DNA from 3 places in the Streptomyces syringium genome. Region 1 is predicted to be linked to each of the others. Evidence: riboswitches for the same ligand, from Rfam matches in the RefSeq annotation. Region 1 holds a riboswitch; each other region holds the start of a gene.
The links. Region 1 has a riboswitch for cobalamin ahead of JO379_RS08320 (cobalamin biosynthesis protein). Riboswitches for the same ligand answer to the same signal wherever they lie in the genome.

Region 1 (3,263 bases):
GCCGGGCTTGAGGAGCACGGGGTTCATCAGGGCGCTGGGCTCGACGCGGGCGGCGGCGGCCTGCATGGCCTGCGCCCGGCCGATCTCGGCGCCCTCGCGCGTCACGAACGAGTTCAGCGACATGTTCTGCGCCTTGAAGGGCGCGACCTTGACGCCCTTGCGGACCAGCCACCGGCAGATCCCGGCCGTGACCACGCTCTTGCCCGCGTCCGAGGTGGTCCCGGCCACCAGCAGGCCCCCGCCCAGCGGGCCCGTGGGCCCGCTCCTGTCCGCTGTCACCGGTTCCTCCTGTGCTGCGTGGGAGCTATGACCCGTTGTGTGATCCGTAGTGCCGTCCGTACCGTCCGTACGGGCCGGGCGGCCGCCGGAAGTCTGCCCAGGGCGCGCCCGGTCGGCGCACCGCTCGTGGAGCGCGTCGCGGCCCGCGCGCCGGTGACGGCGTACCGCCCGGCGATCGCGACCCCGAGGGCCAGCAGCGACACCCGGCGCGAGAGCCGTACCGCGCGCTCGATGTCGGCCGCCCGGACCGGGCGCAGCTCCGCGCCCAGGACGGGACGGTGTTCGACGCGGCCCGCGTAGGCGAGGGTGCCGCCCAGCCGGACGCCGAGCGCACCGGCGAAGGCGGCCTCGACGGGGCCCGCGTTGGGGCTCGGGTGCCGGGCGGCGTCGCGCCGGGCCACCCGCCAGGCGCCGCGCGGGTCGGGGCCGGCCAGGACGGCGAGGGCGGCGGTGAGCCGGGCGCCGGGCCAGCCGACGACGTCGTCGAGACGGGCCGAGGCCCAGCCGAACCGCCGGTAGCGCGCGGACTTGTGGCCGACCATCGCGTCCAGGGTGTTGACCGCGCGGAAGCCGACGAGCCCGGGCACACCGCCCAGGGCGCCCCAGACGAGGGCGCCCACGACGGCGTCGGAGGTGTTCTCGGCGACGGACTCGACGACCGCCCGCGCGATCTGCTGCGCGTCCAGCGACTGCGGGTCACGGCCGCACAGATGCGGCAGCCGCTCCCGGGCGACGTCCAGGTCCCCCGCGGCCAGGGCACCGCCGACGGCCCGGGCCTCCCGGCCCAGGGAGGTGCCGCCGAGCACGGCCCAGGTGGCGGCGGCGGTCAGCGCGATGTGCGCGCGGGGGGAGTTCCGTACGGCACGGGTCAGCAGAGCGGCGCCCGCGGCGCTGCCGCCCGCGCACACCAGGGTGTGCAGGGCGCCGTAGCCGCGGTGGTCACGCCACAGCCGTCGCTCGACGCCTTGCGCGGCGCGCCCGAAGGCGGCCACGGGGTGGCCGCGGCGGGGATCGCCCACGAGGAGGTCGCCGAGGAAGCCGAGCGCGGCACCGGACGCGAAACCGACGTGATCGGCACGCATCGGATCAGACCGCCGTCACGCCTCGGAGGGGTGCACGGAAGACGGAAGGAGGGGGTGTGGGGCGGCAGCCGGGCATCGCGATGTGTCCTCACTCAGGGTCCGCGCCCTGGTTCGACGTGACCGGCGACCAGAGTCTCCTGGCTCCCGGATCGGCGCCGCCCCCGGTCTTCCAGCTCGCGTCGGCGAGCCGTGACCCCTATGGACCCACGGGGTGGGGGAGCGCTCCCCGGTGACAGTGGCGGGACCGCGCCGGACTCGCACCGGCTTCCTCTTGCTGTCGCCGTTTGGCCCCGGAAGTCCACCACGGCCCGGGAACGGCCGTCAACTCACGTTTGACCTGCGGCCATGGCCGCCCCGGGCCGTGGGTGGACCGTCGTCGGCGGACGATCAGGCGACGATGAGGTAGATGCCGTACCCGACAGCCGCCGCGCACAGCGCGAAGCAGGCGTACGCGCCGGTGCGCGCCACCGTGGTCGGCGCCGTGGTGGCCGCCGCCGCGCCGGCGGCGCCGTCCCCCGCGCCCTGGGGCTTGCGGGACGTGCCGACGATGCCGAGGGTGAAGACGCCCACCATCGCGACGGTGACGACGAGGCTGACGCCGAAGACCTGGCCGAGAGATGCCCAGTCGATGTTCATTAGCGTTCTTCCTTAAGGCTGGCTGGTCCGGCGTCAGCCGGTCGCGGCGGCCGGGGTGCGCTCGGGCTCGCGGGGAGCCGAGGCGGCCCGGTCCGGGAGGAGCCCGGCCGGCGGCGGGGCGACGGCCTGGAGGGCGGCGGTGACGACACCGGCGGGCTCGGCGTGCTGGCCGTCGAGCTCGTTGACGTTGTCGTGGGTCACGGGCTTGCGGCGCGAGGCCAGCCAGATCGCGCCACAGGCGGCGACGGCGAGCACGGCGACGGTGGCGACGCCCCAGTCGCCCCGGTCGGCGAGGAGGGCGGCACCGGCGCCGACGAGGCCGGCGGCCGGGAGGGTCAGGCCCCAGGCGGCGATCATGCGGCCGGCGGTGGACCAGCGCACCACGCCGCCCTTGCGGCCCTTGCCCGCACCCATGACGGCGCCGGAGCAGACCTGGGTGGTGGAGAGCGCGAAGCCGATGTGGGAGGAGGCCAGGATGGTGACGGCGGCGCCGGTCTGGGCGGCGAAGCCCTGCGGCGGCTGGATGTCGGCGAGGCCCTTGCCCAGGGTGCGGATGATGCGCCAGCCGCCGAGGTAGGTGCCGAGCGCGATGGCGATGCCGGCGGAGGCGATGACCCACATCGGCGGGTCGGCGTCCGCGCCCAGCGCGCCGCCGGAGATCAGGGCGAGGGTGATGATGCCCATGGTCTTCTGGGCGTCGTTGGTGCCGTGGGCGAGGGAGACCAGGGCGGCCGAGGCGATCTGCCCGGCGCGGTAGCCCTTGGCGCTGGCCTCGGGGTCGGTGTCGCGCGCCAGGCGGTAGGTCAGCCGGGTCGCGAGCACGGTCGCCAGGCCGGCCACGACCGGGGCGACGACGGCGGGGATGAGGACCTTCATGACGACGGCGTCACCGTGGACGGCGTCCGTGCCCACCGAGGCGATGGTCGCGCCGATCAGGCCGCCGAACAGCGCGTGCGAGGAGCTGGAGGGAAGGCCCGCGAGCCAGGTGAGCAGGTTCCAGACGATCGCGCCGACCAGTCCGGCGAAGATGATCTCCGGCCGGATGCCTGATTCGTCGACGATGCCCTTGGAGATCGTCGCCGCGACCTCCACGGACAGGAACGCGCCGACGAGATTCAGCACGGCCGACATGGCCACCGCGGTCTTGGGCTTGAGCGCCCCGGTGGAGATGGTGGTGGCCATGGCGTTGGCCGTGTCGTGGAAGCCGTTCGTGAAGTCGAACACCAAGGCCGTGACGATCACGATCCCGATGAGAAGCGTGATGTT
Region 2 (3,263 bases), 3.2 Mb from region 1:
TGCGGGTCGCGGACCACGCCGGGTGCGGGCCGTGCCGCTCGGCGAGGTCGGCGGACGCCTCGTACGCCGCGAGCATGATGCGCTCGGAGATCCGGGTGGACAGCTCCTTCGCCTCGGCGGAGTCGAAGGGCAGCCGCAGCCGGAAGAAGACGTCCTGGAGACCCATGAGGCCCAGGCCCACCGGGCGCCAGCGGCTGTTGGAGTTCCCGGCCTGCTCGGTCGGGTAGAAGTTGATGTCCACGACGCGGTCGAGGAAGGTCACGGCAGTGCGGACCGTGCGGTCCAGCTTCTCCCAGTCCATCTCGCCCTCGGCGCCCAGGTGCTGCGCCAGGTTCACCGAACCGAGGTTGCAGACGGCCGTCTCGCCGTCGTCGGTGACCTCGAGGATCTCGGTGCAGAGGTTCGAGGAGTGGACGACCTTGCCGGGCTCGGCGGTCTGGTTCGCGGTGCGGTTGGACGCGTCCTTGAAGGTCATCCAGCCGTTGCCGGTCTGCGCGAGGGTGCGCATCATCCGGGAGTACAGCACGCGCGCGGGGATCGTCTTGATCGCCTTGCCGTCGGCCTCGGCCTTGCGGTACGCCGCGTCGAACTCGTCGCCCCACAGGTCGACCAGCTCGGGGGTGTCGGCGGGGGAGAACAGCGACCAGTCGGAGTCCGCCTCGACGCGGCGCATGAACTCGTCCGGGATCCAGTGCGCGGTGTTGAGGTTGTGCGTGCGGCGGGCCTCCTCACCGGTGTTGTCGCGGAGCTCCAGGAACTCCTCGATGTCCGCGTGCCAGGTCTCCAGGTAGACACAGGCCGCGCCCTTGCGCCGGCCGCCCTGGTTGACGGCGGCGACGGAGGCGTCCAGCGTGCGCAGGAACGGCACGATGCCGTTGGAGTGGCCGTTGGTGCCGCGGATCAGCGAGCCGCGCGAGCGGATGCGCGAGTACGACAGGCCGATGCCGCCGGCGTGCTTCGACAGCCGCGCCACCTGGTGGTAGCGGTCGTAGATCGAGTCCAGCTCGTCCAGCGGCGAGTCCAGCAGGTAGCACGAGGACATCTGCGGGTGCCGGGTGCCGGAGTTGAAGAGCGTGGGGGAGGACGGCAGGTAGGAGAGCGTGCTGGTCAGCCGGTACAGCTCGGCCACGTCGTCCAGGGCCCGCGTCGAGTGGTCCTCGGCGAGGCCGCAGGCCACGCGCAGCAGGAAGTGCTGCGGGGTCTCGACGACCTGGCGGGTGATGGGGTGGCGCAACAGGTAGCGGCTGTGCAGGGTGCGCAGGCCGAAGTAGCCGAAGCGGTCGTCGGCGCCGTCGGCGAGCGCGGCGTCCACGAGGGCGTCCAGGCGCTCGGCGTGCGTCACGACGAACGCGGCCGTCTCGTCGGCGATCAGGCCCTCGCGGTGGCCGACCGCGACGGAGGCGGAGAAGGAGAGCGCGCCCTGTCCGGCCGCCTCTTCGGCGATCGCACGCGTGAGCAGTCGCGCGGCGAGCCGGGAGTACTCCGGCTCCTCGGCGATGAGCCCGGCGGCAGCCTCGGTGGCCAGGGACCGCAACTCGGCCTCGTCCGAGCCCGGGTGCCGGCCGCGCAGCGCGGCGGCGGCGACCTTGCCGGGGTCGGTGGCGGGCAGATCGGCGGTGAGGTCGGTCAGGGTGCGCAGCAGCGCGGTCCCGGGGCCGCCGGTCGCTTCCGCTGTCGCTGAGACCGGATCGGCGGGCGCGATGGTCACGTGGGGCTCTCCCTCGCTCGGCAGTGGTGTGGGCCGGGCGGACGGGCGCGACGGGCGCGTACGGGGACACCCCTGCACCAGGGCATGCCACGCAGCGTCCATCGGCCCAACCCGCGAGACCCGGACGATTTTGACGCCCTGTTCCGAGCGGAGGCTCGGAGCGGGCGCGCTGTCGGCAGGTCCTCGGACTCTGGGTACGTAAAACCGCACACATACACCGTTGCGGGACAGTTCCGGATTTCCACCGGATTCCCCTGCGGCGACAGCGAGGACGAGCATACATCTAGTGCTGCCACTCGTACGCGCCCCCACATGTTGTGTCGCGCGGTAATGAGCTGGGTGCGGAATGTGCTAGAGCGCCCGGGTGTTGGACCTCGATTCCCTTCTCGTACGAGCCCCCGTCACGGCCCTCCGGGGGCTCGCGCGAAGGCCTCCGAAGGGCCTCTGCGAGCGTCTCGGCGGCGCCCGCAAGGCGAAGGCCGCCGCCCCCCTGTTCGTCGGGGAGCGGCGGCCTCAGAGGCGCGGTCGGGGGTGTGGGGGTCAGTGGCCTCCGGGGGCTCCCGCGGTGGCCGCCGGGAGCTTCTCCACCACGCCCGGGTCGCCCGCGTCGGCCGTGTAGTCCGACGCCTTCGTCTGGTCCACGCCGTCCGGGGCGCCGAGCTTCCTGAGCACGAAGGTGAGGACGATCACCACGATGACGTTGAGGACGAAGGCCGTGAGGCCGATGTAACCCTTCTCACCGATGAGCGGGATGAGATTGGTGTTGCCGAAGTGGTCCTGCGTGGCGCTCGGCGTGTCGTACGCCCGCCAGGTGCCGTAGATCATTCCGGCCGCCCAGCCGCCGAGCAGCGCCCAGCGGTGGCACCAGCGCGTGAAGAGCCCGCCCACCAGGGCCGGGACGGTCTGCAGGATCCAGATGCCGCCGAGCAGCTGGAAGTTGATCGCGACCGTCTTGTCCATGGTGAGCACGAAGGCCAGCGCGCCGACCTTCACCAGCAGCGAGGAGAGCTTGGAGACCTTCGCCTCGTGCTCGGGCGTGGCGTCCGGCTTGATGAAGTCCTTGTAGATGTTGCGGGTGAACAGATTCGCGGCGGCAATCGACATGATGGCCGCCGGGACGAGCGCGCCGATCCCGATCGCGGCGAAGGCGACGCCCGTGAACCAGTCCGGGAACATGTTCTCGAAGAGTTGCGGGATGGCCAGCTGGCCGTTCTTGACCTTGACCCCGGCGGCGAGCGCCATGAAGCCGAGGATCGCCAGCAGCCCGAGCATCAGCGAGTACAGCGGCAGGATCGTGGTGTTGCGGCGGATGACGTTGCGGCTGCGGCTGGAGAGCACCGCCGTCACCGAGTGGGGATAGAGGAAGAGGGCCATCGCCGAACCGAGGGCGAGCGTCGCGTACGCCCACTGCGCGTCCGGTCCGGTCACCAGGGAGCCGCGCGGCTTGCCGGTCGCCGGGTTCTCGACCGCGAACGCCCCGCCCGCCTTCGCGAAGATGTCGTCGAAGCCGCCGAGCTTGATCGGGATGTAGACGATCGCCACGATGATCACGATG
Region 3 (3,263 bases), 4.6 Mb from region 1:
CCTCGCTTACGTAGACGCCGCCGAGCCCGAGCCCCGCGGCCTTGCGCAGCACGTCGACGGGGAAGTGTTTGTCCTGGTCCCAGGCGACGGCGTGCGGGGCGAGGTGTTCCCGGGCGAAGTCCAGCGTCGTCCCGGCCAGCGCGAGCTGCTCCTCGGTGAGGCCTGTCGTCATGGCGCTCATCCCATCGTGGGGATGGTGAAGCTCGCGCCCTCCTTGACCCCGGAGGGCCAGCGCGAGGTGACGGTCTTGGTGCGGGTGTAGAAGCGGATGGCGTCCGGGCCGTGCTGGCCCAGATCGCCGAAACCGGACCGCTTCCAGCCGCCGAAGGTGTGGTAGGCGACCGGCACGGGGATCGGCACATTGACGCCGATCATGCCGGTGTCCACACGGCGGGTGAAGTCGCGGGCGGTGTCCCCGTCGCGGGTGAAGATCGCGACGCCGTTGCCGAAGGCGTGCTCGGAGGGCAGCCGCAGCGCGTGCTCGTAGTCCGCCGCGCGGACCACCGACAGGACGGGCCCGAAGATCTCCTCCTGGTGGATCCGCATGTCCGGGGTGACCCGGTCGAAGAGGGAGGCACCGGCGAAGAAGCCGTTCTCGTGCCCGGCGAGGGTGAAGCCGCGCCCGTCCACGACGAGTTCGGCGCCCTCCTCCACTCCGAGGTCCACATAGCCGGTGACCCGGTCGACGGCGTCGCGGCCGACGAGGGGGCCGAAGTCGGCGTCCGGGTCGTCGGACCGGCCGATCCGCAGGGTGCCGATCCGCTCCTTGAGGCGGGCGACCAGCGCGTCGGCGGTGTCCTCGCCGACGGGCACGGCGACGGAGATCGCCATGCAGCGCTCCCCGGCCGAGCCGTAGCCCGCGCCGATCAGGGCGTCGACGGCCTGGTCGAGGTCGGCGTCCGGCATCACGATCAGATGGTTCTTGGCGCCGCCGAAGCACTGGGCCCGCTTGCCGTGGGCGGCGGCCGTGGCGTAGATGCGGGCGGCGACCGGGGTCGAGCCGACGAAGCCGAGCGCCTGCACCCGCGGGTCCTCGAGCAGGGTGTCGACGGTTTCCTTGCCGCCGTTGACGACGTTGAGCACGCCGGGCGGCAGGCCCGCCTCCAGGAACAGCTCGGCGAGCCGGAGCGGGACGGACGGGTCGCGCTCGGAGGGCTTGAGGACGAAGGAGTTGCCGCAGGCGATGGCCGGGGCGGCCTTCCACAGCGGGATCATCGCGGGGAAGTTGAACGGGGTGATGCCCGCCGTCACGCCGATCGGGCGGCGCAGGGAGTGCACATCGATGCCGGTCCCGGCGTTGTCGGAGAAGTCGCCCTTGAGCAGGTGCGGAATGCCGGCCGCGAACTCCACCACCTCCAGACCGCGCTGGATGTCGCCGAGCGCGTCGGGGACCGTCTTGCCGTGCTCGGACGACAGCAGCCGGGCGAGGGAGTCCTTCTCGCCCTCGACGAGCCGGAGGAAGCGCAGCAGGACGCGGGCCCGGCGCTGCGGGTTCCACTCGCCCCACTCCCGCTGGGCCTCGGCGGCGTCGGCGACGGCCGCCTCCGTCTCGGCCCGGTTCGCCAGGGGTACCCGGGCCTGCACGGCGCCGGTGTTGGGGTCGTACACATCGCCGTAGGCACCCGATGTTCCCGGGGTGTGCCTGCCGCCGATGAAATGGGTGAGTTCACGGACCATGGGAGAGCCTGCTCTCGTCAGGTGAGATCCGAAGATGGCGCGAAGCATCGGGCGGCGGGCGCGAGTTGCGCGCGGGCCGCCGACGGGTCGCGGGACGCGAAGGGCGAAGAGCCGTCAGGAAGCGGGTGCAGCCGCTCGCCGCGCCGGATCACCAGGGTCGTGGGTACGGACCGGTGCCATGCGTGTCTGCTCCATCCTCGTGGACAACACGGAACGTTCCGCGGCCGGTATCCTGACTCCCGGATCAGCGCGCGTCCCCGTGCCTTCCCGACATCCCGCTCGTCAGTGGCGTGTACCGCGAGGACGGACTCCCCGGTCACAGTGGCGGGACCGTGCCGGTTTCACACCGGCTTCCCTGCACCGCGGACCTTGTCCCCCGAACATATAGTTGGACGTCCTAGTAAGTCCAGGGTCTGCTGGCTTCTCCTGGCCCCGGTGTGTCAGCGAGGCCCGGTGTCCAGTACCGGGTACGGCACGAAGGTGCTGCGGTTCTCGTCGACGGCCAGGGGCCGGCCGAGCGGCGGGACGGCCCGCTGCGGGCAGTCCAGGCGTTCGCAGATCCGGCAGCCCATGCCGATGGGGGTGGCGGCCGAGGCGTTGTCGAGATCGAGCCCGTCGGAGTAGACGAGCCGGGAGGCGTGGCGGATCTCGCAGCCGAGCCCGATGGCGAAGGTCTTGCCGGGCTCGCCCCAGCCGCCCCGGTGCCGGGTGACGGTGCGGGCGGTCCACAGATGGCGCTGCCCGTCCGGCATGGCCGCGATCTGCACATGGATGCGGCCGGGAGAGGCGAACGCCTCGTAGACGTTCCACAGCGGGCAGGTGCCGCCGGCCCGGGAGAAGTGGAAGCCGGTGGCCGACTGCCGTTTGGACATGTTGCCCGCGCGGTCGACCCGTACGAACGAGAAGGGCACCCCGCGCAGCCGCGGGCGCTGCAGCGTGCTGAGCCGGTGGCAGACGGTCTCGTAGCCGAGCCCGAAGCGGTCGGCGAGCCGCTCGATGTCGTACCGCAGCTCCTCCGCCGCGGCGTGGAACTCCCGGTACGGCAGGATCAGCGCGGCGGCGACGTAGTTGGCGATGCCGATCCGGGCCAGCGGCCGGACGGCCGAGCCCTCCTCGTAGTCCTCCGAGGCGAGCCGGGTGAGTTCCCCGTCGTATTCGAGCAGGGCGAGCTGCGTCGCCATCCGGAAGGCCTGCTGGCCGGGGCGCAGCCGGTTCGACAGGTGCAGCACCCGCGCACCGGGGTCGTAGGTGTGGAGGCGGTCGGCGTCGGCGGCGATACGGACCCCGTGGCGTTCGGCGAGCCGGGCGGCCAGGGCCGGCAGCACCTCGCCGGGCCGGATACCGATCTCGGCGGCCAGTTCCTCGGCGGCGGTGTCGACGGTGTGGAGGTAGTTCTGCCGGCGGTAGAAGAACTCGCGGATCTCCTCGTGCGGGGAGCGCGGCAGGTCCGGGTCGTCGGTGCCGCGGCGCTCGGCGACCTCCGCGAGCCGCTCGGTCAGGACCTGGTTGCGCCGGCCCAGGTCGAGCAGCACCGCCGCCACGGCGGGCAGCCGGGAGGCGAGTTCCGACAGATCGGCGGGAGAGAC

Region 2: linked by a shared signal. The riboswitch ahead of JO379_RS22755 (ribonucleoside-diphosphate reductase subunit alpha) and the one ahead of JO379_RS08320 (cobalamin biosynthesis protein) in region 1 are both predicted to bind cobalamin.
Region 3: linked by a shared signal. The riboswitch ahead of JO379_RS28490 (CoA-acylating methylmalonate-semialdehyde dehydrogenase) and the one ahead of JO379_RS08320 (cobalamin biosynthesis protein) in region 1 are both predicted to bind cobalamin.

What each region holds. Positions count from the first base shown of each region.
Region 1 is NZ_JAGIOH010000001.1:1,886,568-1,889,830, reverse strand. It holds gene JO379_RS08325 (cobyric acid synthase) at 1-246, opposite strand, end outside; gene JO379_RS08320 (cobalamin biosynthesis protein) at 276-1,361, opposite strand; cobalamin riboswitch at 1,493-1,631, opposite strand; gene JO379_RS08315 (hypothetical protein) at 1,749-1,997, opposite strand; gene JO379_RS08310 (inorganic phosphate transporter) at 2,031-3,263, opposite strand, start outside.
Region 2 is NZ_JAGIOH010000001.1:5,084,491-5,087,753, forward strand. It holds gene JO379_RS22755 (ribonucleoside-diphosphate reductase subunit alpha) at 1-1,708, opposite strand, end outside; adenosylcobalamin-variant (AdoCbl-variant) riboswitch at 1,878-1,974, opposite strand; gene mctP (monocarboxylate uptake permease MctP) at 2,249-3,263, opposite strand, start outside.
Region 3 is NZ_JAGIOH010000001.1:6,483,834-6,487,096, reverse strand. It holds gene JO379_RS28495 (acyl-CoA dehydrogenase family protein) at 1-181, opposite strand, end outside; gene JO379_RS28490 (CoA-acylating methylmalonate-semialdehyde dehydrogenase) at 178-1,677, opposite strand; cobalamin riboswitch at 1,883-2,057, opposite strand; gene JO379_RS28485 (short-chain fatty acyl-CoA regulator family protein) at 2,118-3,263, opposite strand, start outside.